One region of the Sulfitobacter sp. 1A15106 genome, then DNA from elsewhere that is predicted to be linked to it. Evidence: riboswitches for the same ligand, from Rfam matches in the RefSeq annotation. Region 1 holds a riboswitch; the other holds the start of a gene.

Region 1 (14,889 bases):
TAGTAATGCGCCTCACCGCATCTGCCGCCGCAACAACCAAACGAAAAACACGCCGCCGATCAGTCCCGTAACGATGCCGATGGGCATATCGTCGGGGGCCATGATGGTTCTGGCCACGATGTCCGCCCATAAGAGGAACACGGCGCCGCATAGGGCTGAGATAGGGAGCAGGCGGCGGTAGTCGCCCCCGACCATGAGGCGCACGATATGGGGGATCATCAGGCCGACGAAGCCGATCACCCCTGAGAAAGCGACCATGACCCCCGTGATCAGGGCGCCGATGACGAAGATCGTGAGCCGGAAACGCGCCACGGGGATGCCGAGGGTGGTGGCGGTTTCATCGCCGACGGTCATGGCGTTCAAGTGGCCTGACCTGAGCCAGAGATAGGCGCCGCAGCCCAGCAGGATCACGGCGGGGTAGATAAGCCGATCCCATCCCGCCAAGCCGAGGCCGCCGAGCATCCAGAACACCACCGTATGTGTGGCCCGCGGATCGCCAAGGAAGATCAGCACATTGGCGGCGGACATCACGATGAAGGACACGGCGACGCCGGCCAAGACCAGCCGGTCGGCGCTGGTGGCGGCCGCGAATTGCGTGACGGCAAGAACGATCAGTATCGCCCCGAGCGACCCGAGGAAGGCGAACAGGGGGACGGTCAGCCCTCCGAGGAACAGCCCCGTGTGCAGCAGGGCCAGAATGGCGCCGAATGCGCCGCCTGCCGAGATGCCAAGCAAATGTGGGTCCGCCAGAGGGTTGCGGGTGACGGCCTGAAGGCTGGCGCCGACGATCGCCAATCCCGCTCCGACGAGACAGGCGAGGATGGCCCTTGGCAGGCGGATGCTCCAGACGATTGCCTCCCGCCCGGCGGACCAGTCCACGGCCACGGCGCCGGGGGCGGCCTTGTTGGCCAAGATGCCCCAGACGGTTTCGACGGGGACCACGACGGCCCCCACGCTCACCGCAATCGACAGCGATGCCAGAAGGATCGCGATGCCGAACAGACAAGTGATCCACACCCCCCTCGTGGGTTTCCAAGGCGCTATCGATCGCGGTTTAAACGTCATGAATGCTCACTGCCCCCGAAACGCGGTGGCGAGGGTTTTGACCGCTTCAATGTTGCGCGGGCCGGGCGTGGCCTCGACATATTCCAGCACGACGAAACGGTCGTTCCGCACGGCGTCGATGTCCGCGAAGGCGGGGTTCTCCATTATGAAAGAGCGCTTTTGAGCGGCGGTGACTTCGCCGTAGTTGACGATCACGATGACTTCGGGATCGCGCGCGACCACGGCCTCCCACCCGACGGTGGCCCAGCTTTTCTCAAGGTCGTTCATGATGTTCGTGCCGCCTGCGGCCTCGATCAAGGCGTTTGGCATGGCATAGGCCCCGGCGGTGAAGGGCACATCTTCGCCGCTGTCATAGACAAAGACCCGGGGGGCGGCCTCAAGCGGCGGCAGCGCCGTGAGGAATGCGTCGAGTTCAGCTTGGTAGCCTTCGATCAAACTTTCCGCGCGATCCGAGACGTCGAAGATCGTGCCGAGATTGCGCATGTCGTTATACATATCCTCCATCGAGGATGGGGCTTTTTGACCGATATGGATGCAGCTTTCGGTGAGTTCATAGACTTGAATGCCGAAGGGGGCGAGCGTTTCTGGCGTCACCTCGCCGCCGACCTTCATGCCGTAGTTCCAACCGGCAAAGAAGAAGTCTGCATCCGCCCCGATCAGCACCTCCCGCGAGGGGTATTTCGACGACAGTTCCGGCAGCGCTGCGACACCTGCGGTCATCTCTTGGTCCAGTTTGTTCCAGCCCGAGATGCCGGTATAGCCCACCATGCGGTCTGCGAGGCCGAGCACCAGCATCATCTCAAGCAGGTTCACGTCATTGGCGACCGCGGCTTGGGGTGGGTGATCGAAGGTGACTTCGCGGTCGCAGCTTTGCACGGTGGTCTGGGCGAAGGCCGATCCGGCGATCATCAGGGCGGCGAGGGTGGTGAGAGTAAGTTTCATAAGAGTTTTCCGTTTCAATCTGGAAGGGCAAAAGAGAAATGCGCCGCGCCGCTGGGGGTGAGCCGCTCGCGCTGCGCGTCGACGCGAAATGTTCTTGAGACGAGATCATCGGTCAGAACCGTATTTGGCGGGCCGAAGCCCTGCGGATAGCCGTCTTTCAGCACCAGCACCTCGTCACAGATGCCATCGGCCATATTGAGATCATGAAGCGAGACGACGATGGTCATGTTCAATCCGCGGATCAGGGACACGATTTCAAGCTGGTGGCGTATATCGAGGTGGTTGGTCGGCTCATCCAGGACCAAGACCTGCGGCTCCTGCGCCAAGGCGCGGGCGACCATGACGCGCTGCCTTTCCCCGCCCGAAAGGGTGCCGACATCGCGGTGGGCGAGGGGGTGCAGGCTGAGCCGGTCCAAGACGCGGTCGATGATCTGCTCGTCCTTGCGGCTGGATGACGAAAACGCCGCGCGATGAGGCGTGCGGCCAAGGCGGACGATCTCCGAGACCGTCAGCCCAAAGGACGGCGTCTGTTCTTGCAAGACGGCGGCGATGCGCCGCGCGGCGGCACGGGCGGAGAGGGACCAGATATCCTGCCCGCCTACATGGATCGACCCCGTCTGGGGCGGTTGAAAACGGTAGAGCAGACGCAAGAGGGTGGATTTGCCCGCGCCATTCGGCCCCAACACGCCCAAAACGCCACCCGCAGCGACGTTAAAGGACGTAGGATGCAGAACCGGCTGGCCCGATTTTCCCGGCGCCCAGCTCACATCCTTTACCGCAAGATCGGCAGCCCTCATGAGACGCGCAGGTGGCTGGGTTTCAGCTCGATCATGGCCGCAGGCACCCGCGCAAGGGTGGATTTGCGCAGTTTGCCGGGGCGGTCCAGCGAAGAGCACCAGCCGTCATTCAGTGTGGCATAGTGCTGGGCGAAGGCCACAAGGTCGTCGATGTCTTCGTCAGGGTCGATGTCGCCAAAGAGGTAGGTCGCCTTTGCGCTGGCGTGATAGGCCACCGTGCAGGGGCGATCGCAGCCCGCCATACAGGCCACGCCCGCGATCTCGAAACCCTCAGGGATCGCCGCGCCGGCTGCCGCGATTGCGGCGCTCAGCTTCTGGATCAGGTCAAAGCCCGGGCGGCAATCCGTGCCTTTGTGTTTGCATGAGGTGCAAACCGTAATCCTGTGGTTTTGATGCGTATCCATGTCGCCCTCCGCGAACGCGCGGGGGATCGAGCAGCCATGTTCTACAGCAGGGGAGTTTCCCTGTCGCCATCATGTTCTCCTAACCAGACACCCCGTCTGGGTTGAGTTGCAATTACGGCCCTCTCGGCGCCGGTGATGGCAGGTCTCCTGACTCACGGATCGACGCTCGCCCGAACCTTCCCAAGCCTTAAGCTCAGTGGTTTTTGCCGGGGTCACTCACCGCTCACAGTTGCGGGGGCAGTTACGGTTTCGGCGCGCGCTGCTTGCCTTACCGTATTCCCTTTTCATCCCAGACGCCGCTGCGGCGGCTGGAAACCATCGCCATAATCTGTGGCCGAAGAGCCATGCCGGGTCAAGCTGCTATCCCGCCTGTCGCTCCGGGCCATCGCGCCGGGCGCGCAGCATATCGAGGCTCCGGTTCAGTTCGGGGTTGGTCATGTCGCGGGCGATGACGACGATGCGGGACTGCTGATCGTCCTTTGGCCAGTCGCGCAGGGGGACGGGCGGATCGAAAAGATGCTGCACGCCGTGAAAGACAAAGGGGGTGGGGACGTCTTCCAGATGCACAATGCCTTTAACCCGCAAAAGATCGGACCCGCGCAGCCTGACCAGCGTGTCGAGCCAAAGGTCGAAAGCCTCGGCCGGGATCGGTGCGTCTAGAACGATGGAGGCCGACCCGATCCGTGCATCATGTTGGTGGGTTTGCATCATGGGCGCGGATGCCGAGGGCGAGGCGAAGCCCGAGAGGTTGTCAAGCGGATCGGACTTTTCGACGGGCGTGAGCCATTCCATAACGTTGCTCGCATCAACCGCCCGCCGCATACCGCTGAGCCCCCAGAGCGATGCAACCGGGATAAGCCCGCGTTCGGCCTTGATGATGCGCGCCGTTTGATTGAGGTCGCGCAGCCTGCCTTCAAAGGCGGCAAGCGCTTGCTGGGTCACCAAGTCGGATTTGCTGAGCACCAGCAGATCGGCCATCGCCACCTGCGAGACGGCTTCGAACTGCTGATCCAGCGTGTCCGGCCCATTCGCGGCATCGACGACCGTCACAACCCCGTCCACGCGGAATTTGCGGGCCAGATAGGGATCGGCCAAAAAGGTCTGGAGAATGGGGCCGGGATCGGCCAGCCCCGTTGTCTCGATCACGACGCGGTCGAATTGCACGCGCCACGTCTGCCTGCGGCGCTTGAGGTCTTGCAGCGTCCGCGACAGATCCCCCCTGATCGAGCAACACAGACAGCCCGATTGCATGAGAATGACCTCTTCGTCGGCGGTTTCGATCAGGTCGTGGTCAAGCCCGGCCTGACCGAATTCATTCACGACGACTGCGATTTTGGGGGCCTCTTCGCTTGCGACGATGTGATTGAGCAGCGTGGTTTTCCCTGCGCCGAGGAAGCCGGTCAGCAGGGTGACGGGGATACGTTTGTCGGTGGCGGGCATGGTTTGCGGGCTCTGCTATGGATTGTGTCGGTAACGTTATAACATCACAATATGGGGCGCAACCCGTAAGCCAATGCCCCGCCTTTGCCAAATCCATGCGCTCAGCGCCCAAAATTTGGCAGGTCCACCTCAAATTGCCCAATCAAAGGGCGTTGTTGCTGCGCTGCAGAAAGCGACCTTGGGTTAGGGCTTGTTGCAACGCGCCCTGAAATTGAGGCTGCAGGGGCCTCGCTATGGGGCGGCGCCAAGGGAGTTGTCCGGCAAGGGGGGCATCCGCGCGCGATAACAATAAACGCTGTGTGGAAGAGGCATCATCGCGTCTTTGCTCTTCCGCACACCAAACGGGGATACCGTCATGAAATTTTCCACCAAACGCACAGTCACGGCGACCGCTGCCCTTCTGCTCGCAGGATCAGCCGCCGCTGCGGCCTGCGACGATCCGATCAAGGTTGGCGTGCTGCACTCCCTCTCGGGGACGATGGCCATTTCTGAGACGACATTGAAAGACACGATGGAGCTTTTGATTGCGCAGCAGAACGCCGCGGGCGGCTTGCTGGGATGTGAGATCGAAGCGGTCGTCGTCGACCCGGCTTCCGACTGGCCGCTGTTCGCCGAAAAGGCGCGAGAGCTTCTCACCGTCTCCGAGGTGGATGTCATCTTTGGCTCTTGGACCTCGGTCTCGCGCAAATCCGCACTGCCCGTTCTGGAAGAGCTGAACGGCCTGATGTTCTACCCGGTCCAGTATGAGGGCGAGGAAAGCTCGCGCAATGTGTTCTACACCGGTGCGGCCCCGAACCAGCAGGCGATTCCGGCCACCGATTATTTCCTTGAGGAACTGGGCGTCGAGAAATTTGCGCTGCTGGGCACTGACTATGTGTATCCCAGAACCACCAACAACATTCTTGAGCAATATCTGCTGGATAAGGGCATCCCCGAAGAGAACATCTTCGTCAACTACACGCCTTTCGGCCATTCTGACTGGTCCACGATCGTATCGGATGTGGTCGAATTGGGCGCGGATGGCTCGCAGGTGGGCGTGATCTCAACCATCAATGGCGATGCGAATATCGGCTTTTATAAAGAACTGGCCGCGGCGGGCATCTCTGCCGATGACATTCCGGTCGTCGCCTTCTCGGTCGGAGAAGAAGAGCTTTCGGGCCTCGATACCGCTGACCTCGTGGGGCACCTCGCGGCTTGGAACTACTTCCAATCGGCTGAATCTGAGCAGAATGACGAATGGGTCGCTGCCTGGAAAGAGGCGATGGGCGAAGACCGGGTGACCAATGACCCGATGGAGGCGCATTACATCGGTTTCAACATGTGGGTGAACGCGGTCACCGAAGCAGGCACCACGGATGTGGATGCTGTGCGTGCGGCGATGTATGGGCAGGAATTCCCGAACCTCACCGGCGGGACGGCTGTCATGCTGCCCAATCACCACCTCGCCAAGCCTGTGTTGATCGGTGAAATCACCGAAGACGGCCAATTCGACATCATCAGCCAGACCGAAGAAGTGCCGGGCGATGCATGGACGGATTTCCTGCCTGAATCGGCGGTTCTGGTCTCCGATTGGAAAGACCTCGAATGCGGCATGTACAACAAAGAGACCGGGACCTGCGTTCAGTTGACTTCGAACTACTGAACCCAAGCGCCGGGCGCGTCCTCAGCCGTGCCCGGCATCCGTTTTGACCATTCCCTCACCGAAAGCCCCATACCTCATGGTTCGAATGCTGCTCAGCTTGATGTGCTTGCTGGCCTCTGTCGGTTTTGCACCCGCTCAGGACCTCCAGTCCCTTTTGCAGACCCACGAAGCAGAGGTGGTCAAACCCTCGCGTAAATCGGTCGGTGTCCTATTGGACGATCTGGTGGCCTCGGACTTGCCGCAGGTGCCAGTCTTTCTGGAGCAATGGGCCGAGCGGAACGTCTGGCAAGAAGATACCTCGGGCCTGTTCTACTTTGGGGCCGAGGCGGATGATACACTCGCGCTGCGCGACATAGATACGGGCGAGGAGGCCACCGCGCCCTCGGATGGGTTCAGCCAACTGCGCCCCAATGGTGGCGTGCGGCGGGTCATCGGCACGGCCTTGGTGCAGTTTCAACTGTCCGATCCCGATCCTGCGCGCCGCCGCGCCGCGCTTGAAAGCATTGCACGCCGCAGCGATGCCAGCCAGCTTGGCCCGCTCCTGGCCTCCCTCGACGGGGAGGATGACCCCGCCCTGCGCGCCCGCAAGGAGCAATTGGCCAATTTCCTGACCGCGCGCTTTGGGCAGGCGGTTGATGAGCGCATCCGCGCGATTGAAAGCCTGTCCTCCGACACCTCACTCGAAGCGCGGGCGGTGCTGAGCCAGATCCTTTCGGCCAAGACCGGCGTGGCCGAACAGCAGCCCGAGGGGAACATCGCCCGCATTCTTGATCCCACGGCAGCACCCTCGGCAAGCTATGAGGCGCTGGTGGAGGCAGGGCTCGCCCCAGCAACCGTGCCACAAGGCGAGATACGGGCGGCGCTGGAAGCCAATATCGTCGATGGCCGGGTGGGCGGCGTTCCTCTGGCGCAGTTGGACGACCCGGCGCGGCGTTTGGATGCCTATCGCGCGCTTGCCGAGGCGGGCCGCGTGCCGCCTCTGGTGACGCAGGATGATATCGACACCGCTTTGCAGAACGCTGTCTTTTATGAGCGTTACGCAGAGGATGACGCCGCGATCACCGACGCGGCCCGCGCCACGCTCGACGCGGTCGAAACGCGGGTCGGCTGGGCGCAGACGTTGGATTTGACACTCGACGGTCTTTCGCTGGCTTCGATCTATTTCCTCGCCGCGATTGGGCTCGCGATCACCTTTGGGCAGATGGGGGTCATCAACATGGCCCATGGCGAGTTTATCATGATGGGCGCCTATACGGGCTATGTGGTGCAGATCGTCATCCCCGATTACACTGTATCGCTTCTGATCGCGCTGCCGCTGGCATTCGCCGTCACCTTTGGCGCGGGCGTCGCGATGGAGCGGCTGGTGATCCGGCATCTCTATCACCGTCCGCTTGAGACCCTTTTGGCGACCTTCGGCATCTCGATCGCTTTGCAGCAGATTGCCAAGAACATCTTTGGCACGCAGGCCCGCCCGCTGACATCGCCCGAATGGCTGCGCGGGGCGCTGGTGATTTCGGATGTGGTTCAGATCAGTTTCATCCGCATCGCCATTTTCGTGCTGGCGCTGATCTTTCTGTTCTTGCTGCTGTATATCCTCAAGCGCACGCGCCTTGGCTTGGAGGTGCGCGCGGTGACGCAAAACCCCGGCATGGCGGCCTCGATGGGGATCAACCCGGATCGCATCAACATGATGACCTTCGGACTGGGCTCCGGCATCGCCGGGGTCGCGGGCGTCGGCATCGGGCTTTATGCGCAGGTCACCTCTGAGATGGGCACGAATTACATCGTGCAAAGCTTCATGACTGTCGTGGTGGGCGGTGTCGGATCGGTCTTCGGCACGCTGGCGGGCGCGGGGCTGATCGGCTTCCTGCAAAAGGGGATTGAGTGGTTGAACCCCTCCAATACGCTGGCGGCCCAGACCTATATGATCCTTTTCATCATCCTGTTCATTCAATTCCGGCCCAAGGGCATTGTCGCCCCCAAAGGCCGGGCAGCGGCGGATTGAGCCATGACCCAGACGCACAGCCAACGCAGTTCCTTCATCGGGCGCAATCCTTCGGTTCTCTACTTCCTCGCCGCGCTGGGCCTGTTCACGGCCCTTGTCACGGTGATGTCCGAAGCGGTGGGCACCGGGCTTGTCTCGACCTCTTTCGTCAAGACACTGGGCAAGACCCTTTGCCTGTGCCTTGTGGCCATCGCGATGGATGTGGTCTGGGGGTATTGCGGTATCCTCAGCCTTGGGCATTTCGCCTTTTTCGGGATCGGGGGCTACGCCATCGGGATGTGGCTCATGTATGCACGCACCGAGATCATTGTGGCCGACAGCCTCGCCGGTCAGACAATCCCGCCCACGCCGCAGGAGATATCGGACGCCATCGGAAACCAGATTTTCGGGGTTGTCGGCTCATCCGACTTTCCGCTGATCTGGGCCTTTGCGGACAGCCTGTGGATTCAATTGGCCTTCGTCGTGCTGATCCCCGGCGCGCTGGCGCTGGTCTTTGGCTGGCTTGCCTTCCGCAGCCGCGTCAATGGGGTCTACCTGTCGATCCTAACCCAAGCCATGACGCTGGCGCTGGCGCTTTACCTCTTCCAGAACGACAGCGGGCTGCGGGGCAACAACGGCCTGTCGGGGCTGCAAAACATCCCCGGTTTCGCCGACAGCGGGCAAGACGTGGTCTCAATCGTCTTCTTCCTCGCCTCCGCCTTGGCCCTCGCATTGGGCTACCTGTTCTTCGCTTGGACCACCGACAGCAAGCTGGGCAATATCATTCAAGCCATCCGCGACGATGAATCGCGCGTTCGTTTCCTCGGCTATCATGTTGAGAGCTATAAGCTCTTCGTCTTTACCATCACTGCCATTGTCGCAGGCATCGCGGGCGCGCTCTATTACCCGCAGGCGGGCATCATCAACCCGGCTGAGATCGCGCCCATCGCCTCGATCTATCTGGCGGTCTGGGTCGCCATTGGCGGGCGAGGGCGGCTTTACGGGGCGGTCATCGGGGCGGCGGTGGTCTCGCTCCTGTCCAGTTGGTTCACGGGGGGCGGCGCGCCCAGCATAGATCTGGGGGTCTATACGATCCATTGGGTCGACTGGTGGCTGGTGCTGCTTGGCCTGAGCTTTGTACTTATCACGCTGTTTGCGCCCAAGGGCATCGGCGGCCTCTTTGACAAACTGGTGCGCAAGTCATGACTTCTCTTTTGGAAATGTCCGGAATTTCGAAATCCTTTGACGGATTTCAGGCGATCAAGAACCTCAGCCTCCAGATCGGGGAGCCGGAATTGCGGGCCGTCATTGGCCCCAATGGGGCGGGCAAAACCACCTTCATGGATATCATCACCGGCAAGACGAAGCCGGATGAGGGCTATATTCGTTTCGGCGAAGACAGCCGCTCGCTCATCGGTCTGTCGGAAAGCCAGATCGCCATGCTGGGGATCGGGCGCAAGTTTCAAAAGCCGACGGTTTTTGAGGCGCAAACCGTGCGCGAAAACCTCGCCATGGCGTTGAAGAACCCGCGCGGCACCTTCTCGGTCCTGTTCCACCGCAAGACCTCGGAAGGGGCGGCGCGGCTTGAACAGATCGCCGATGAGATCAACCTGACCGCCCATCTCTCCCGCCCCGCCGGAGAGCTCAGCCACGGGCAGAAACAGTGGTTGGAGATCGGGATGCTGCTTGCGCAATCGCCGCGCCTGCTGCTGGTGGATGAGCCCGCCGCGGGCATGACCGCGCATGAGCGCGAGCACACCACCGACATCCTGAGAAAGGCGGCCGAGACTCGCGCTGTTATCGTGGTGGAGCATGATATGGAGTTCGTGCGGCGGCTGAACTGCAAGGTGACCGTGCTGCACGAAGGATCGGTGCTCGCCGAAGGGTCACTGGATCATGTGACCAACAATCAAACCGTTATTGACGTTTATTTGGGGCGCACCGATGCTGGAGATTGAGAACCTGAGCCTGAAATACGGGCAATCCCAGATCCTCCATGACATCACCTTGAACGCGCCCGTGGGGCAGGTGACCTGCGTGACCGGCACGAATGGGGTCGGCAAGACCAGCCTGCTCAAAGCCATCGCCGGGCGGCATCCTTTCTCAGACGGGGCGATCAGGCTTAATGGCGTGGAATTGCAACCGGGGCGTGCGGCACTCTCGGCCAAGGCGGGCGTCGGATATGTGCCGCAGGGGCGTGAGATTTTTCCGCTGATGACCGTGCAAGAGAACCTTGAGACGGGCTTTGCCTGCCTGCCCAAGTCCGAGCGCAGGATCCCGGATGATATCTTTGATCTGTTCCCCGTGCTCGCTGAGATGAAGACCCGGCGCGGGGGGGACCTGTCTGGCGGTCAACAACAGCAGCTTTCCATTGCCCGCGCGCTCATCGCGCGGCCCAGCGTGCTGCTGTTGGACGAACCCACCGAGGGGATTCAGCCCAATATTATCCAGATGATTGGCCGCACCATCCGGCTTCTGCGCGATCGGGGGGAGTTGGCCATCGTGCTGGTCGAGCAGAACTTCGATTTTGCCTATAACAACGCGGATCATTTCCACGTCATGCAGCGCGGCCAGATCACCCAATCGATCCCAAAGGCAGAAGCGAAAAGAGAGCAGCTTTTGGATGCGCTTGCACTCTAGCTGACCCCTCAAAGCGGGATCGCGCAGGACTCCGGCTGGGGGTCTAGGCGCGGAAACCTCCTATTATTGTGGGGGCGCGTGGCAGCAAAGTCTTGACTTCCCGACCGTCAAACGGTGTACCTGCGCGAAACCAGAAATAGCCCTAGGAAGGGACCATCATGCACGCCTATCGCAGCCATACCTGTGCCGATCTGAGCCTTGAGAACAAGGGTGACAATGTGCGCCTGTCCGGCTGGGTGCACCGGGTGCGGGACCACGGCGGTGTGCTGTTTCTGGACCTGCGCGACCATTATGGCATCACGCAGGTGATCTGCGACCCCGACAGCCCGGCCTTCGCCGAGATGGAAAAGGTCCGCGCGGAGTGGTGTGTGCGCATCGACGGCACCGTGAAGGCGCGCGACGAGAGCCTTGTGAACCCCAAGTTGCCCACGGGTGAGATCGAAGTCTACGCGCGCGATATTGAAATCTTGGGTTCTGCCGCTGAACTGCCGCTTCAGGTCTTCGGCGATCAGGAATACCCCGAGGAGACACGTCTGCGCTATCGCTACCTCGACCTGCGCCGGGAGAAGATGCAAAAGAACATGGCGCTGCGCTCTGACGTGGTGGCCTCGATCCGCAAGCGCATGTGGGATCAGAACTTCCGCGAGTTCCAGACGCCGATCATCACCGCCTCCTCCCCCGAGGGCGCGCGCGACTTCCTCGTGCCGTCGCGTCTGCATCCGGGCAAGTTCTACGCCCTGCCGCAGGCGCCGCAGCAGTTCAAACAGCTGCTCATGGTCTCGGGCTTTGACAAATACTTCCAGATCGCGCCCTGCTTCCGCGACGAAGACCCGCGCGCCGACCGCTCGCCCACCGATTTTTACCAGCTCGACATGGAGATGTCCTTTGTCACGCAGCAGGACGTCTTCGACACGATCCAGCCGGTGATCGCAGGCATCTTCGAAGAGTTCGGCGGCGGCAAGAAGGTCGACGAGACTTGGGAGCAGATTTCCTATAAGGATGCCGCGCTGTGGTATGGCTCCGACAAGCCCGACCTGCGCAATCCGATCAAGATGCAGGTGGTGAGCGAGCACTTCCGCGATTCCGGCTTCGCGATCTTTGCCAAGCTGCTTGAGCAAGAGGGCACCGAAATCCGCGCCATTCCCGCGCCCACAGGCGGCAGCCGAAAGTTCTGCGACCGCATGAACGCCTTCGCGCAGAAAGAAGGGTTGCCCGGCATGGGCTATATCTTCTGGCGCGATCAGGGCAACGGAATGGAGGCGGCAGGCCCGCTGGCCAAGAACATCGGGCCCGAGCGCACCGAAGCGATCCGCCAGCAGTTGGGTCTGGGCGTCGGCGATGCGGCCTTCTTCCTCGGCGGCAAGCCGAAGAGCTTCGAGGCCGTCGCAGGCCGCGCGCGTAACGTCATCGGCGAGGAGCTGAACCTCACCGACAAGGAGCGTTTCGCCTTTGCATGGATCGTGGATTTTCCGATTTACGAGCGCGACGAAGAGACCGGCAAGATCGACTTCGAGCACAACCCCTTCTCCATGCCCCAAGGCGGGATGGAAGCGCTGGAGGGCGATCCGCTCAAGGTGCTGGGCTATCAATATGACCTCGCCTGCAACGGCTACGAACTGGTTTCGGGCGCGATCCGGAACCACAAACCCGAGATCATGTTCAAAGCCTTTGAGATCGCGGGCTACGGCGAAGACGAGGTGCGCAAGCGCTTTGGCGGCATGGTCAACGCCTTCCAATACGGCGCGCCGCCCCACGGTGGCTGTGCTGCGGGCATCGACCGTATCGTCATGCTGCTGGCCGAAGAGCAGAACATCCGCGAAGTCATCCTCTTCCCGATGAACCAACGCGCCGAAGACCTGATGATGAACGCCCCCTCCGAGCCCAGCAGCGATCAGCTGATGGAGCTGGGTCTGCGGGTCATCCCGCAGGAGTGACCCTGTCTGAATGAAACGTCGCCCCCGGCTTAACCGGGGGTGATATTGCCCGGTAGGATGCCCAGCACCAGAACCGGGCAGCCGCCACTACGACCGGCGGCGATGCGGCTGATCAGCTTGTGGGTGCCGGTGGTGCTGGCCCCGAATTTCGCGCTGACGGTCTTGTCGGTCTCATTGCCGAATTTGTCCAAGCAATTGCCGAGCGATTTGAAAAAGTCGTTCGACAGTTCGCGCGTGACAATGACGCCCACGTCGATCACCCCCGCTTCGAAAAAGCTGCGAAAGGCGTAAAGGTCGCGGTCATAGGTCTGGTCCTTGCTGTTCCACTCATAGTCGAACGCTACCCGGCCACGCCAGAAATCGACCATATGATTGTGGATGAAGTCTTCGCGGATGATGCGGTCGACTTCGGGCGCGCTGTCGCCCTTGCCCGCGGTGAGTTGCACCAGCAGGTCGGCCTTGATGCGCACCTCTTCGTGGAAATTCTCGGCTGCCGCATATTGCGCGAAACGGGTGGTGGCCGACATCCGGTTGCCGCCCGGCGCGCGGATTTCATTGCGGCTGATGGTGAATTGGCGCAGCACCCGGATGATCGCGGCCAATTCCTCGGGCGCGCGTTGTTGCAGCACGGCGGCGGCGCTGCGGTAGCTGGTGACGGAATAGCGGTCGCGCAGATCGACGGGCAGCAGGTCTTCGACAAGCCTTTCGTCGTCGAAAACCGCGTCGTCGATGCGCCGCGCCAGATTACTCAGCCGCGACACTGGAATTGTAGCTGTAGGTCTTCCAATCGGGCTTGTAATCCGCCTCGGCCTGATTGCCCCAAACGGTCCAACCCTCGCGCACGCCACGCCCGAAGAGTTCGAGGTAGGGGCCCCAAGAGCAGCTTTCGATCAGGTCATATTGCTCATCCGGCTTGCGCGAATGCTCGCGCTTGCGGGTTTGCAGCATGTTCACCTGCCGCCTCCCGGCGTCGAGCGTGCGCACATTCTTACCACGCACGCCGAACAGCAAAATCTCGGTCACATTGCGGAAGTAAAACCCCACGCCACGCCCATCACTGCCGCCATCCTTTCGGATTTTGTGCCAAATGATGTTGGATTTATACTCAAACCCCCAAGCCTTGAGCACCTGCAACCCTTCGGGCAGGAGCGCATTTGGCACCCACATGTAGCAATGCGCGCGGTCTTCGAGGTGATCGGCCACGGGCAGGGCGCAGATATCCTCAACCGTCATCGTGGGATAACGGGCCAAGCGCTTATGCTCGGGCGCGACCTTTCCGGTGCGGTTGGTAAAGCGCCACGGCGGGTCCGCCATGACGCATCCAAACCGGTCTTTGCCCAGAAAGTCGCGTAGGTCTTGTGATGGATTATCGCTCATATCCAATATATTGCGTTCCCTCGGGCTTTCTTGCAACCGCAACCTGCCCGGCGGGGCTGGATATCCACAAGAACGTTAAGGGAACACATTTAGCAGGGAAGAGCGGCTTGGGTCAATCCTCAAGGCTGTCTTCGCGCTTTTCCTCGATGAGTTTGGCTTCCTTTTCCTTACGCTTCAGGAACTTGTCGCCGAAGGCGTCGTTCTGTTCCTCACCGATGACCTTCTTGGCGCGGGTGAAAAGCTCGTCTTCTTCCTCGTCCATGTGATGTTCGTAATCATGCTTGAGTTGCTTGAAACGAGTCAGCCAAGCCGAGGATGACATGTCGGTTTCGCGCAGTTCCTCCATGATATCGTCAAGCTGCTGGTGTTCATGCACCGAATGGCGCGCGTGATCTTGGCCCCATGTCTCCGACATCAGCGTGGAATAAAAGGTCTCCTCCTCTGCAGCGGCGTGGGATTTCACGTCATGGTAAAAACGGTCCCAAGCTTTGCGGCGCTCGGCGCTGTCGCCTTCGGTGTCGGCAATGGTGTTCAACAGGGCGCGGTGTTCATCATGATCTTCTTTGATCGCGTCATAGATGGAGGGCATGGGAAAATCCTTTGGTGTTACCTGTGGCTAACGCCGCAGCCACCGGCAGGTTCCCGCCTTAGAAGACCGTGCCCT
Region 2 (14,889 bases), on a different contig from region 1:
GTCGGATTGGCATGATGAGCATGAGGGCAATCTGCGGATCATCCTGCCCGATACCTACGGCACTAAGGGCTTTCTCGATCACGCGCCGGATTGGCTGGCGGGCTGGACCGGCATCCGCGTCGACAGCGGCGATCCGGCCACGGCGGCGCAGACGGCCATTGACTGGTGGCGCGCCCGCGGCGAGGACCCGACGACCAAGCGGGTGATCTTCAGCGATGGGCTGGATGTGGACAAGATCAAGGAGTTGCACGCGCAGTTTGCGGGCAAGGCCAAGGTCTCTTTCGGTTGGGGGACGTTGCTGACCAATGACTTCCGCGGGCTGGTGCCGAATGATGCGCTGGCGCCCTTTAGTTTGGTCTGCAAAGCGGTCAGCGCCAATGGGCGGCCCACGGTCAAACTCTCGGACAACCCGAACAAGGCGATGGGGCCGGCGGATGAAATCGCGCGTTACAAGCGTGTTTTCGGGGTCGGAGAGCAGGCCGCGCAGCAGGTGATCGTTTGACGGTCAGCCTTCGCCAAGGGCGGCCACGGGGAACTCCGCCGTGGCAATCAACCCTTCGGGCTGCCAATCGTAGTGCAGGGTGCCACCGACTGCGCGGGTCAAGGACTGGATGATCCGCGAGCCGCTGTTGCGCGGAGATTTGATGACCTCTGGCCCACCTGTTTCGCGCCAGACAAACCGCATGCGCGCAGGCTCCTGAAGGATGGTGATATCCAGCGATACCCGCCCGGTATCGGAACTGAGCGAGCCGTGTTTCACCGCATTCGTCGCCAGCTCGTGCAAGGCCAGCGTCAGGGGGGAAACGAGGCGGTGCGAGATCAGCGGATTCGCCCCGGTGAGGTTGATCTGATCCTCGGTGGCCGAGGTGTAGGCCCGCATGATCGGCCCCATCAGCGTCTCGAAATCCACCTCATGCTGGTCACTGCGGCCAATCGTGTCGAAATGCGCCGCGCCCAAGGCGGCCAGCCGCTCGATCACCTTGTCGGCAAAGGCCGCGGGGCTCGGCTCCTCACGGGCGGTCAGGCGGACCATGGCGGTCATGACGTTGACGATATTGCGCAGCCGGTGCAGCAATTCGTCATCGGCCAATTGCCGGTGCTCCCGCTCCGCCCGGCGGCGTTCGGAAACGTCGAGTTGCGAGCCGAAGAAGTAGATCAGATTGCCATCTTCGTCATTGATCGGCCCCAGTTGCAGGGCGTTCAGGAAGCGGCTGCCATCCTTGCGGTAGTTCACGATCTCCACCGTATCGACCCGGCGCGCCAGTAGGGTTTCGCGCACCGCATCGACGCTTTCGCGCGTGGTTTCCGGACCTTGCAGGAAGCGGCAGTTCTGGCCCACGATCTCATCCAAACCATAGCCGGTGAGATCGGTGAAAGCGTCATTCACATAGACGATGGGATTGTCCGGCAGGGTCGGGTCGGTGATGCACAGCGGCAGGCGGGCATAGCGCACGACCTTGCCTAGAACGTCTTCGGTCAGGGTCTGCCGAGCGGCGGAGACCGTGTTGTCGTTCATGAATTCCCGCCCTTTGATCAAAACTGGCCGTCAATGTGCCCTGCACGTGGCTTTTGGGTCAACCCGCATACTGGGGGTTGGGCCATATTTATCTACTAAATGCTGTATGCGCCATAAGGTTCCGCGAGGTTCGATAAATGCGGCTTGTCAGGAAGGGCCTAAAATGCGTAATTGAGGGCGCTTGGTGTCCCGAAAAGCGCCTTTGAGTGTGGGACCGAAAAGGGAATTCAGTAAGGGGTCGCCCGACCCTGAAGCCGAAGCCGCCCCCGCGACTGTAAGCGGTAAGCCAATGCCCCTCGTGCCACTTGTCCTTTCGGACGGGGAAGGCGGGCAAAGGCCACGACCCGCGAGCCAGGAGACCTGCCAGGCGAGTGAAACGCTAGATGCCGTCGGGTGTGACGGTAAGGAGATTGAAGATGACGACGATGATTAAGACCGCCGGTGCCACGCGCAGCAAACTCGTACCGGCGCTGTTTGCCGCCGTATTGGGTGTGGCTCTGATGGCGCTGACCGGCCATGTGCAGGCCGCAGCACTGCATGATGCCGCCCATGACGTGCGCCACGCGACAGGCTTTCCCTGCCACTAAGCGCCGCGTTCGGTATCACAGGGGTCCGGGCTGCCATGCCGCAGTCCGGCTGTCTGTGATTCTGCCATTTATCAATGCCTGCCTTTCGCTGTTTTGCCCGCGCCCGCCGTTCGCTGCGTCGGGAGGGCTTTGGCACATCTTGAGGCTGGGTATGTCCTCGGCCCGCGTTTCGCGCGGCGCTGAGTATCATTTCGCATCTAAGGATCATTGCGATGTTTTCACGTTTTCTGACTTCCGCCCTCTTTGCCGGGGCCTCTGCCGGCCTGTTGACCGGTTTGCTGCAACTCTATTTCGTGCAGCCCGTGCTGCTCCATGCCGAGCTTTATGAGACCGGCGCGCTGGTGCATTTCGGGGCCGACTCCGTCAGCGCGCATCCCGATTTGCCCGGTTTCGATGCCGTCCGCGATGGGCTGAGCCTGATCTTCACCATGCTGACCTATACCGCCTATGCGCTGATCCTTCTGGCCGCGATGAGCCTTGGCGAAGAGCGCGGCGCGGTGATCGATGGCCGCTGGGGCATCCTTTGGGGTGTCGCCGGTTTCGTGGCCTTCCACCTCGCGCCGGGGTTCAGCCTTGCGCCCGAAGTGCCCGGCGTCGCCGCCGCAGATATCACCGCGCGGCAAATCTGGTGGTTTGCCACCGCAGCGGCAGCGCTGGTGGCGATGTGGCTGCTCGCCTTCGGCAAAGGTTGGGGCGCATGGATCGGCGCGGCGGTACTGCTGATGGCCCCCCATGTCATCGGCGCACCCGAACCTGACAGCTTCAGCGGCCCGGTGCCGACCGAGATCGGCGCGCTTTTCGCCGCCCGTGCGCTTGGCATCGGCTTGGCCGCCTGGGTGTTGCTGGGCAGTTTCGCCGGGTTCTTTTGGCAACGTGAAGGCGCGCAGAGCGCCTGAGGGAGGTCGAAATGGACAGATCACTGGCGCTATTCGCCATTGGATTGGTCTTTGGCGGTGGCATTGGTTTTGCCATCGCCGCAAGCAACGGGGTGACCTTCGACGGCCATGATCACGGCGACCCTGCCGCCCATGGCGGCGGCGGGCATGTGGCCATGGATCACGGCGGTCCGGATCACGCGCGGATGCACGGCCAGCCCATCGCGCTGGCCCCTGAGGAGGCCCCCAGCCTTGCCATCCGCGTGACCCCCGACCCGATGGCGGGCCATAACCTTTTTGTTGAGACCGAAGGCTTCGCCTTTGCCCCGCAGAATGCCAGCGGGGACAACCAACCAGGCGAGGGCCATGCCCATGTCTATGTCAACGGTGCCAAGATCGGGCGGCTTTATGGCCCGTGGCTGCATCTGGCCGATCTGCCCAAGGGCGAGGTCACGGTGGAGGTCACGCTCAACGCCAATGACCACCGCCCCTTGGCGGTGAACGGTGCGCCGATTACGGCCCGTGAGGTGCTGACGGTTGAATAATCGCGCCGCCTCCCCTTTTCATAGCGCGCCGGAGCGCATACCCGGCACGCATAACCCGATGGGACCAGATCAATGAGCGCAACCCTACATGTCTGCATAACCTGCCGCGCCGGTGAGGTGCTGGAGGAAGACGCCCCGCGCCCCGGCGCGCAGCTTCATGCCGCCCTCGACGCCGCAGGCGCGCCCGAGGGCGTGACCATCGTGCCGGTGCAATGTCTTTCCGCCTGTTCGCAGGGGGCCGCCGTGGCGCTGTCTGCGCCGGGCAAATGGTCCTATGTCTATGGCCGCTTGACCAAGGAAGACGCCGCCGACATCCTTGCCGGAGCCGCCGCCTATGCCGCCACCCAAGATGGGCTGGTGCCATGGCGCGAACGCCCGGTCATCTTTCGCAAGCAAAGCCTTGCGCGTATCCCCCCTTTGACCCTGCCGCAGGAGCCTACCGCATGAGCGATCTCGCTAAAATCCCCGTTACCGTCATCACCGGCTTTCTCGGCGCGGGCAAGACCACGTTGATCCGCCACCTGATGACCAATGCCGGCGGGCGTCGCCTTGCGGTTCTGGTCAATGAATTCGGCACCGTGGGGGTGGATGGTGACATCCTGAAATCCTGCGCCATCGACGACTGCCCGGCGGAGAATATCGTCGAGCTGGCCAATGGCTGCATCTGTTGCACCGTGGCCGATGATTTCATCCCCACCATCGAAGCGTTGATGGCCCTGCCCACGCGCCCCGATCACATCCTGATCGAAACCTCTGGGCTGGCCCTGCCAAAACCGCTGCTCAAGGCCTTCGACTGGCCCGCGATCCGGTCCAAGATCACCGTCGACGGCGTCATCGCGCTGGCCGATGCCGAGGCCGTGGCGGCTGGCACTTTCGCCGCTGATGTCGCCGCCGTGGACGCGCAGCGTCTGGCCGATGACAGCCTCGACCACGAAACGCCGCTCTCCGAAGTGTTCGAAGATCAGATTTCCTGCGCCGATATCGTGCTGATGTCCAAAGCCGATCTGGCCGGTCCCGATGGCCTCGCCAAAGCCCGCGCGGTGATCGAAGAGGAAAGCCCGCGTGAGATTCCGATCCTTGAGATGACCGAAGGCGTGATCGACCCCAAGGTCGTGCTGGGACTCAACGCCGCCGCCGAAGACGACCTCGCCGCGCGCCCTTCGCATCATGACGGCCACGACGATCACGAGCATGACGATTTCGAAACCGTGGTGATCCCGATGCCGGAAGTGTCGGATGTCGATGCGTTGGTGGCCTCGATCGAGCGGCTCGCGCGTGAGCAGAACATCCTGCGCGTGAAGGGCTATGTCGCGGTCGAGGGCAAGCCGATGCGCCTGTTGGTGCAGGCCGTGGGCGCGCGGGTGCGCCAGCAGTTCGACCGTCCTTGGGGCAGCGACACGCGCGCCGGGCATCTGGTGGTGATCGCCGAGCATGACGACATCGACCTTGCCAAAATCCGCGAGACTTTGGGAGCCTGACCGCCCATGCATGTCGTCTTTCGCGAAAGCCACGGGTTGGAGGATACCGACACCCCCTATGATCCGGGGCAAACCCCCGCCGATCTGGTGGTGCTGTCGTTTTCCGACAGTGACCTCGGCGCTTTCGCGGCAGGCTGGCATCGCGGCGGCGGCAAGGAGGGCAAGCTGCCCTCGCTGCGGCTGTGCAACCTCGTGGCGCTGCGGCACCCGGCCTCGGTCGACAACTACATCGAACAGACGCTGACCGGGGCCAAGGGCATTCTGATCCGCCTCATCGGGGGGGAGAATTACTGGCCATACGGCATCATGCAGGTCCAAGACTTCGCCCGCCGCCATGATATCGCGCTGGCCGTCTTGCCCGCCGATGGGCGCGAGGATCCGGGGCTCGACGCGCATTCGACTTTGCCGGTTTCCACGCTGCGCCGTCTTGCGCATCTTTGTGACGCGGGCGGGCCCGTGGCGGCGCAGGCCGCGCTGGCGCAGATGGCGCTGGCGGCGGGCTTTTACGCCGGGCCGGTCATGGGCACGAAAACGGTGCCCGATTGCGGCTATTACGACCCCGATCAAGGGGTGCTCCCCCTCGCCGACGCGGCGGGGGAGACTGTCGCGGTTACCTTTTACCGCAGCTATCTTCTGGCCGCCGATACCGCGCCTGTCGATGCGCTGATCCGGGCGTTGCGGGCGGCGGGGCTGAACGCCATCGGGCTTTTCGTACCCTCGCTCAAATCCGATCCTGCGCGGGGCTTTCTGGACGATGCCTTGGCGGCGATGAAACCCGTGGCCATCGTCAACGCCACCGCCTTTTCGGGGCGCGGGGATGATGGCACCTCCCCGCTCGACGCGCCGGGCTGCCCGGTGTTTCAGGTGGCCCTCTCCACCGCCCGGCGGCGCGACTGGGACGAAAGCGAGCGCGGCCTTTCCCCCGCCGATCTGGCGATGCATGTGGTCCTGCCCGAGGTCGATGGCCGCATCTTCGGTGGCGTCGTCAGCTTCAAGAGCCCCGGAAAGCGCGACCCCGATCTGCAATATTCCCGCTTTGCCCACCGCGCCGAAGAGGCGCGGATCGAGGCTGTCGTCGCCCGCGTGCTGGGCTGGCATCGGCTGGCGCAGACCCCGGCGGCCACGCGCAAGCTGGCACTGGTGCTCTCGACCTATCCGGGGCGGGACGATCAACTGGCCCATGCGGTTGGCCTTGATGCGTTGGCCAGCGTCGAAGACATGTTGATGCGGCTGGCGGGTGAGGGCTATGGCGTCACGCCGCAGATCGGTTTTGGCCGGAGCCTGACCGAGCAGCGCATCTCATGGCCGTTGGCTGACTACCGTGCCGCTCTGGCCAGCCTGCCGCAGGCGCTGCGCGATGACCTCGCGCAGGCATGGGGGCAGGCTGAGGATGATCCGCTGGTGCAGGACGGCGCCTTTCACTTCGCGGCCCAAACCTGCGGCAACGCGCTGGTCGCCCTGCAACCCGAGCGGGGCGATCTGCAAGACCGCGAAGACAGCTATCACGACCTCGCCCGCACGCCGCGGCATTCCTATGTGGCCTTCTACCTCTGGCTGCGGGCGCAGGGGCATCACGCGCTGGTGCATATCGGCGCGCATGGTACGCTGGAATGGCTGCCGGGCAAGGCGGTGGCCCTCTCGGGCGATTGCTGGCCCGAGGCGCTGACCGGCGATCTGCCGGTGATCTACCCCTTTATCGTCAACGATCCCGGCGAAGCGGCACAGGCCAAGCGGCGCATCGGGGCGGTGACGCTTGGCCATCTGCCGCCCCCGCTGAAAGACAGTGAAACGCCCGATGGGCTGTTGCGGCTGGAACGGTTGTTGGACGAATATTCCACCGCCGACGGGCTCGACCCCGCGCGCCGCGACCGGCTGGTCGACACGATCCGGGCCGAGGCGCAGGCGGCGGGGGTGGAAGATGACCTCGGCCTCGACGCCGCCAGTTCCTCGGCCGAGGCGCTAACCCGGATCGACGCCTTCGTTTGCGACATCAAGGAAAGCCAATACGGCGATGGTCTGCACATCTTCGGCGCGGGGGAGGGCGAATGGGACGGGCTGCTGACCGCACTGGCGGGGCGGCGCGTCACCTCCGGGCCTTCCGGCTCGCCCTATCGCGGGCGGTCCGACGTGCTGCCGACGGGGCGCAACCTCTATGCCGTCGATCCGCGCGGGGTGCCCAGCCGGGCCGCCCATGCGCAGGGGGTGAAATTGGCCGAGGAATTGCTCAGGCGGCATCTGCAAGACAATGGCGACTGGCCGCGCGGGCTGGTGATCGACCTTTGGGGCTCGGCCACCATGCGCACGGCGGGCGAAGAGGTCGCCATGGCGATGCATCTCGCCGGGATCGCGCCGAAATGGGATGAGGGCAGTGAGCGGGTTTCGGGCTTTGAGGTGATCCCGCTGACCCTGCTGGACCGTCCGCGCATCGACGTGACCTTGCGCATCTCGGGCCTGTTCCGCGATGTCTTTCCCGGTCTCGCGCAGCTTTTCGAAGCCGGGGCGGCGGCTTTGGCCGAACGCGAAGAAGCGCCGGATATGAACCCGTACCTCACCCGAACCCCCCGTGTCTTTGGCCCCAAGCCGGGCCTTTACGGCGTGAATATGGAAGCGGCCTTGCAAGACTACTCCGACGCGGGTCGCGCCGCGGCGGGAGAGGCGTGGCTCGCGGGGTCGGAATGGGCGATCAACGCCCAAGGCGAGGCGCATCAGGACCGCGCCGCGCTGGAGGCGCAGTTGCAGCGCGCCGATGGCTTTGCTCATGTGCAGGACTTGGCCGAAAGCGATATCCTGCTGGCCTCGGACTATGCCAGCCACGAAGGCGGCTTTGCCGCCGCGATGGCGCATCTGGGCGCGCAGAAACCGGCGATGTACCACCTTGACCACACCGGCGCAGGCAGCCCGCGGGCGCGCTCCATGCCCGAAGAGATCGCCCGCGTCGTCCGCGCCCGTGCGGCCAATCCCAATTGGGCCAGCGGCATGATGCGCCATGGTTTTCGCGGCGCGGCAGAGGTGGCAGCGACACTCGACAACCTTGCTGCCTTTGCGCATCTGACGCGCGAGGTGCCTGCGCATCTCTTCGACCTCTACTTCGACGCCACGCTGGGGCGCGATGATCTGGTCGCCTTTATGGAGGCCGAGAACCCCGCGGCCTTGCAAGCCATGCGCGACCGTTTCGCGGCGCTGCGCGAGTCGGGCCTCTGGCAGACCCGCCGCAACTCGATCTCGGCCACATTGGACGGGGTGACGTGAGCGCGGCCCCGGCGATCAAGGGCTGGTGCCCCGGGGCGCTGCGTCCGATGCTCTCGGGCGATGGGCTGGTGGTGCGTCTGCGGGTGCCACAGGGGCGCTTGACCCCGGCCCAAGCCCGCGGCGTGGCGGGGCTGGCCACGCGCTATGGCAACGGCATGCTTGACCTGTCGAACCGGGGAAATCTGCAACTGCGCGGCGTCGATTCCGCGCGGCACGAAGGTCTGATCGACGCGCTGCGCGCGCTGGCACTGATCGACGTGGATGAGCGGACGGAGCGGCGGCGCAACATCATGGTCAGCCCCTTTTGGCAGGCGGGCGATGATACGGATTTCCTTTGCCAAGCCCTCTCAGCCGCCGCGCAGGCCCATGCGCTGCCGGAAGTCTCGGCCAAATTCGGCTATGCGGTCGATGCAGGGTTGCAGCCGATGTTGCAGGCCGATCCCGCCGACATCCGGTTCGAGCGCTCGGCGGAGGGGCAACTACTGCTCTGCATTGAAGGGGCAACGCGGGCCAAGCCCGTGACCCGTGCGACTGCGGTGACCGAAGCCATCGCGCTGGCCGAATGGGTGCGCGCGCAGGGGGTGACCCGCGCCGCGCGCGCCACCGCCACGGGGGCACCGCTTCCCGCCGGTTTTGACTGCCCGCGTCAGACAGGGCAGGGCACACCCGCCCCCGGCCTCTACCCAGCCGGGGCGCTTGTCGCCTGTGCTTTCGGGCAGATGGAGGCCGAGACGCTTGCCGCGCTCGCCGAGCTTGGCCCGCTGCGCCTGACCCCGTGGCGGAGGGTGCTGATCGAAGGTGCCCCGCGCCTGCCTGATCTGTCCGGTCTCATCACCGCCGCCGATGACCCGCTGTTGCGCGTGGTTGCGTGTATCGGCGCGCCAGGCTGCGCACAGGGCCGGGGTGAGGCGCGGCGGCTGGCCCGGCAACTTGCCGCCATGGTGCCGAAGGGGCAACGCCTGCACGTCTCCGGCTGCGCCAAGGGCTGCGCCGCGCCGCGCGCTACCGACCTCACCCTGACCGCCACCGCGCCAGAGCGCTATGACTTCATTCACGATGGCCGCGCCGATGCCATCCCTGATCTGCGCGGGCTGACCCCCGCCGCCATCGCCTCTCACCTTAGAAAGTCCGCCGATGCCCCATAGCTATATCACCGACGGTGCCGAGATTTACCGCCAGTCCTTTGCCACCATCCGCGCCGAAGCGGCGCTGGCGCGTTTCACCCCGGAGGAAGAGATCGTCGCCGTGCGCATGATCCACGCCGCGGGCATGGTCGGGCTGGAGGAGCACATCCGCTTTTCCGAAGGCATGGCCGTGGCCGCGCGGGCGGCACTGGAGGACGGCGCGCCGATCCTCTGCGACGCCTATATGGTCAGCGAAGGCATCACCCGCAAACGCCTGCCGCGCGAGAATGAGGTGATCTGCACCCTGCGCGACCCTTCGGTGCCAGCACTGGCCGCGAAGATGAGCAACACCCGCTCTGCTGCCGCGCTGGAACTGTGGCGGCCCCATCTGCAAGGCGCCGTGGTGGCCATCGGCAATGCGCCCACGGCGCTGTTTCACCTGCTCAACATGCTCGAAGACCCCGATTGCCCGCGCCCGGCGGCAATCATCGGCTGCCCGGTGGGCTTTATCGGTGCGGCGGAATCAAAAGAGGCTTTGATGCAGGATCTGCCGGTGCCCTCGATGATCGTGCAGGGACGTTTGGGCGGCTCGGCGATCACCGTGGCGGCGGTGAACGCCTTGGCCAGCAGGGTGGAATGACGATGGGCAAGGTAATCTGCGCGGGCCTTGGCCCCGGCGACCCCGAACTGATGAGTGTGAAATCCGACCGTGCCATTCGCGGTGCGCGGCATCTGGCCTATTTTCGCAAGAAAGGCCGCGCGGGCCAAGCACGCCGGATCGTTGAGGGGATGCTGCGCGACGATGTGGTGGAATATGCGATGGAATATCCCGTCACCACCGAGTTGCGCTTTGATTCGCCCGAGTATCGCGCCCAGATGGTCGCCTTTTACGAGGAATGGGCCGACCGGCTAGAAGCCTTGGCCCAAGATCACGAGGTCGTCGTGCTCTGCGAGGGTGACCCTTTCTTCTACGGCTCCTTCATGCATCTGCACACGCGGCTTCAGGGCCGCGCCGAGGTTGAGGTGCTGCCCGCGATCCCCGGCATGGTGGGCTGCTGGAATGCGCTCGATACGCCCTTCACTTGGGGTGACGACGTGGTAACCGTTTTGATGGGCACGCTGCCCGAGGCCGAGTTGACCGATCACATGAAGCGCGCCGATGCGCTGGTGGTGATGAAGACGGGCCGCAACCTGCCCAGCGTGCGCCGCGCGCTGGCGGCGGCGGGCAAGTTGGAGGACGCTTGGCTGGTCGAACGCGGAACCATGCCCGACCAGCGGGTGGCAAGGCTTTCTGACGTGGCGGATGACGACTGCCCCTATTTCGCGATCGTCTTGGTCCATGGCCAAGGCCGCAGACCGGAGGCGGAGACATGAGCGGCATCCTTCATATCGCGGGCCTCGGCCCCGGTGACGACGCGCTTGTCACGCCCGAGGTGACCGAGGCCTTGGCGCAGGCCACTGACGTTATCGGCTATATCCCTTACGTCGCCCGCGTCGCCCCGCGCGACGGGCTGACCCTGCACCCCAGCGACAACCGGGTGGAGTTGGACCGCGCGACCCATGCCCTGCAACTGGCGCAGGCGGGCGCGCGGGTGGTGGTGGTCTCTTCGGGTGATCCGGGTGTTTTTGCCATGGCCTCAGCCGTGTTCGAAGCGGTGGAGCGGGAACCGGCGTTTGAAAGCGTCGACGTCCGCGTGCTGCCCGGTATCACGGCGATGCTGGCGGCGGCGGCGCGGCTTGGGGCGCCTTTGGGTCATGATTTCTGCGCGATCAACCTCAGCGACAACCTCAAGCCCTGGGCGATGGTGGAGCACCGTTTGCGGATGGCCGCGCGGGCGGATTTCGCCATGGCCTTCTACAACCCCCGCAGCAAATCCCGCCCGCATCAATTCGCCGAGGCGTTGGAGATTTTGCGCGCCGAATGCGGGCCGGAGCGGCTGATCACCTTCGCCCGCGCCGTGACCACGCCGGAAGAGGCGTTCAACACCGTCACATTGGGCGAGGCGACGCCCGAGATGGCGGATATGCGCACCGTGGTGATTGTCGGCAATTCCGCGACGCGGCGGGTCGGGCGCTATGTCTATACGCCGCGCAGCGCGGTATGATGTAGCCAATGCATCACTTCGGTCACATCATTGGCGGCCACCTCGCCCGGCAGTTTCGGCCGCTCGGCCAAGATCACCGGCAGGCCAAGGCTGCGGGCGGCATCCAGCTTGGCCCGCGCGCCAGCGCCTCCGGCGTTCTTGGCGACCACATGGGTGATCGCATGGGTCTGCATCAGCGCGGTATCCCCGGCCACGTCGAAAGGCCCGCGCGCCAGCACGACCGTCGCCCGCGGCAGCGGCAGCGGGTCGCGTGGCGGATCGACGAGGCGCAGGAGGTAGCGGTGCTGCGGTTTCGCGGCGAAAAGCGCCAGTTGTTGTTTGCCGATGGCCAGAAACACCCGCGCCGGGCTGTCGGGCAGGGCGGCAGGCAGCGCGGTGAGGTCGGGCACGAAGGTCCAGTTGTCCCCCTCCTGCGGCTCCCACGCGGGGCGCTCGAACCGCACCAGCGGCAGGTCTTGCCGGGCGCAGGCGACGAAGGCATTATTGCTCATCCCCGCGGCGAAGGGATGGGTGGCGTCGACAACATGGGTGATCGCTTCGGCTTCGAGATAGGCCACCAGCCCCGCCACGCCCCCGAAGCCGCCGACGCGGGTGGGCAGGGGCTGGGCCACGGGGCTGTCTGTGCGCCCGGCATAGGAAAACACCGCGTCGATCCCGGCTTTGGCCAAGGCGCGGGCCAGGGCGCTGGCTTCGGTGGTGCCACCCAAAAGAAGGACGCGCATGATGGGTGATCCTTGGCTCAGCATCATCGGAATGCCCGACGATAGCGCGGATGCCTTGCCCGCGGCAAGCCGCGCGGCGCTGGCAGAGGCCGAGGTGATCTTTGGCGGGCCGCGTCATCTGGAGCGGGCAGGCGCAGGCGCGCGCGGGCGGGCTTGGCCCGTGCCCTTCTCGGTCGAGCCGGTGTTGGCCGAGCGCGGCAAGCGCGTGGTGATGCTGGTGTCGGGCGATCCCTTCTGGTTCGGCGCGGGCGGCAGCATCGTCGGTGCTCTAGACCCTAGCGAATGGCGCAGCCTGCCCGCGCCTTCGACATTCTCGCTAGTGGCCAATGCGCTTGGCTGGCGGCTGGAGGAGGTCACCTGCCACGGGCTCCACGCCGCACCGCTGGCGCAGTTGCGCGGTGCGATGCGTCCCAAGGGGCGGATGATTTGCCTGCTGCGTGATGGGGATGCGCCCGCAGCACTGGCGCAGTTCCTCTGCGAACAGGGCGCGGGCACGGCGATGTTGCATGTGGCCGAACGGCTGGGCGGCCCCGATGCGCGGCTGCGGGCGGTGCAGGCCGATGGGTTTGATCTGACGGATGTGCAAGCCCCCGTGGCCGTTGGCGTAGAACTACCCGAAGGCATCGGCCTGCCGCGCACCCCCGGTCTGCCGGATGACAGCTTTGCAAGCGATGGCCAAATCACCAAAGCGCCGGTGCGGGCGCTGACACTTTCGGCCCTCGCCCCCCGGCCCGGTGAGTTGCTGTGGGACATCGGCGCGGGCAGCGGCTCGGTCTCGGTCGAGTTCTGCCTTGCCGGTGGGCGCGCCATCGCCTTTGAGCAGCACGCCACGCGGGTCGAGAATATCACCCGCAACATCGCAGATTTCGGCCTGAACGCGCGTATGCAAGCGTTTCATGGCCGCGCACCAAATGTCTGGGCGGGGCAGCCTTTGCCTAATGTCGTCTTTGTCGGCGGCGGCGGGAACGCGGCGCTTTACGATGCCCTCCTGCCTGCGCTACCAGCGGGCACGCGGCTGGTCGCCAACGGTGTGACGCTGGAAACCGAGGCGCTTTTGGCGCAGTTGCAAACGGAGCATGGCGGCACCCTGTTGCGGATCGAACTGGCGCAGGCGGCGCCTTTGGGCCGGATGCGCGGCTGGCAGCCGCTGCGGCCCGTGGTACAATGGAGCGTGACTTTATGAGGATGGCCGGGATCGGATTTCGGGGCGCGGCAAGCGTCGCCTCACTGCGCGATGCGCTGGCGCGGGCCAACCCCGATGGCGTTAAGATCGACGCGTTGGTGACCGAAGCCGCCAAGGCCCGCGCCACCGTCTTCCGCGAATTCGCGCAAGAGTTGGGCGTGCCGGGGCTTGGCATCACCACCGAAGACTTGGCCCGCATGATAACCCCCACGCAATCGGTTCGGATCGAAGACAGTTTCGGCACCGGCTCCCTGTCCGAGGCCGCGGCATTGGCCGCCGCCGGACCGGGGGCGGTATTGGTTGCCGAACGCGTCGTTTCGGGCGATGCCATGGCCACTGCGGCGATTGCCGAGAGGAAAGGATAGATACCGTGACTGTACATTTCATCGGGGCCGGGCCGGGGGCGGCGGATCTCATCACCCTGCGCGGACGCGACCTGATCGCGGCCTGCCCGGTCTGCCTCTATGCCGGGTCGCTGGTGCCCGAGGCGTTGCTGAGCCACTGCCCCGAAGGGGCGCGGATCGTCAATACCGCACGGCTGTCGCTGGATGACATCATAGAGGAAATCGCCGCCGCCGATGCCGCAGGTCATGACGTGGCGCGCCTGCATTCGGGCGACCTGTCGGTCTGGTCGGCGATGGGCGAACAGCTGCGCCGCCTGCGCGAGATGGGCATCGCCTATGACGTGACGCCGGGGGTGCCATCCTTTGCCGCCGCTGCCGCGGAACTGGGGGCCGAGCTGACCCTGCCGGGCGTGGCGCAGTCGGTGATCCTGACCCGCACCTCGGGCCGCGCCACGGCGATGCCCGAAGGCGAGACGCTGGCCAATTTCGCCCGCACCGGGGCGACGCTGGCCATCCATCTCTCGGTGCATGTGCTCGATAAAGTCGTCGAAGAACTGACCCCGCATTACGGTGCCGATTGCCCCGTCGCCGTGGTCTGGCGTGCAAGCTGGCCCGATCAGCGCATCGTCAAAGCGACGCTTGCGACCCTGCGCACCGAAGTGGGCGAGGAAATGGCCCGCACCGCGCTGATCCTCGTGGGCCATGCCATCGGGGCCGAGGATTTCGGCGAGAGCCGCCTTTACGCCGCCGATTATGACCGCCGCTTCCGCCCCGTCGGGGCCGAGCCGCGCTTTCCGGAGACCTCCTCATGATCCCGCCCGGCCTGCTGATTTCCGCCCCCGCTTCCGGCACGGGCAAGACGACCTTGATGCTGGGGCTATTGGCCGCGCTGCGCGCCGAAGGTGTCGCGGTGCAGCCGTTCAAAAGCGGCCCTGATTACATCGACCCTGCCTTTCACACGGCGGCCTCGGGCCGGGCGTCTTTCAACCTCGACAGTTGGTCGATGGACCGCGCGCGGATCGAAGGGCTGGTGGGCAATGCCGATGGGGCCGAGTTGATCCTTGGCGAGGGGTCGATGGGGCTGTTTGACGGGGTGGCCAAACCGGGGGCCTGTGGCAATGGCGCCAGCGCCGATGTCGCGGCGCTGATGGGCTGGCCGGT

What was found. A riboswitch is a leader RNA that binds a small molecule or an ion and turns the genes downstream of it on or off. The one in region 1 is predicted to bind cobalamin.
Region 2: another riboswitch for cobalamin. It lies ahead of ACGYKA_RS09280 (CbtB-domain containing protein); the one in region 1 lies ahead of ACGYKA_RS16110 (DUF1636 family protein).

The regions. Positions count from the first base shown of each region.
Region 1 is NZ_JBIFFM010000011.1:564-15,452, forward strand. It holds gene ACGYKA_RS16095 (FecCD family ABC transporter permease) at 13-1,065, opposite strand; gene ACGYKA_RS16100 (ABC transporter substrate-binding protein) at 1,072-2,007, opposite strand; gene ACGYKA_RS16105 (ABC transporter ATP-binding protein) at 2,022-2,804, opposite strand; gene ACGYKA_RS16110 (DUF1636 family protein) at 2,801-3,208, opposite strand; cobalamin riboswitch at 3,328-3,543, opposite strand; gene ACGYKA_RS16115 (CobW family GTP-binding protein) at 3,569-4,648, opposite strand; gene urtA (urea ABC transporter substrate-binding protein) at 5,004-6,290, shown strand; gene urtB (urea ABC transporter permease subunit UrtB) at 6,367-8,295, shown strand; gene urtC (urea ABC transporter permease subunit UrtC) at 8,299-9,480, shown strand; gene urtD (urea ABC transporter ATP-binding protein UrtD) at 9,477-10,232, shown strand; gene urtE (urea ABC transporter ATP-binding subunit UrtE) at 10,219-10,914, shown strand; gene aspS (aspartate--tRNA ligase) at 11,073-12,848, shown strand; gene ACGYKA_RS16150 (BglII/BstYI family type II restriction endonuclease) at 12,878-13,609, opposite strand; gene ACGYKA_RS16155 (MT-A70 family methyltransferase) at 13,593-14,225, opposite strand; gene ACGYKA_RS16160 (hemerythrin domain-containing protein) at 14,338-14,814, opposite strand; gene ACGYKA_RS16165 (hypothetical protein) at 14,873-14,889, opposite strand, start outside.
Region 2 is NZ_JBIFFM010000005.1:85,328-100,216, forward strand. It holds gene pncB (nicotinate phosphoribosyltransferase) at 1-502, shown strand, start outside; gene ACGYKA_RS09275 (PAS domain-containing protein) at 506-1,516, opposite strand; cobalamin riboswitch at 1,682-1,899, shown strand; gene ACGYKA_RS09280 (CbtB-domain containing protein) at 1,933-2,103, shown strand; gene ACGYKA_RS09285 (CbtA family protein) at 2,316-2,999, shown strand; gene ACGYKA_RS09290 (hypothetical protein) at 3,011-3,523, shown strand; gene ACGYKA_RS09295 (DUF1636 family protein) at 3,596-3,970, shown strand; gene cobW (cobalamin biosynthesis protein CobW) at 3,967-5,001, shown strand; gene cobN (cobaltochelatase subunit CobN) at 5,008-8,250, shown strand; gene cobG (precorrin-3B synthase) at 8,247-9,395, shown strand; gene ACGYKA_RS09315 (precorrin-8X methylmutase) at 9,385-10,014, shown strand; gene cobI (precorrin-2 C(20)-methyltransferase) at 10,017-10,748, shown strand; gene cobJ (precorrin-3B C(17)-methyltransferase) at 10,745-11,479, shown strand; gene ACGYKA_RS09330 (cobalt-precorrin-6A reductase) at 11,455-12,204, opposite strand; gene ACGYKA_RS09335 (precorrin-6Y C5,15-methyltransferase (decarboxylating) subunit CbiT) at 12,203-13,384, shown strand; gene ACGYKA_RS09340 (cobalamin biosynthesis protein) at 13,381-13,749, shown strand; gene cobM (precorrin-4 C(11)-methyltransferase) at 13,755-14,540, shown strand; gene ACGYKA_RS09350 (cobyrinate a,c-diamide synthase) at 14,537-14,889, shown strand, end outside.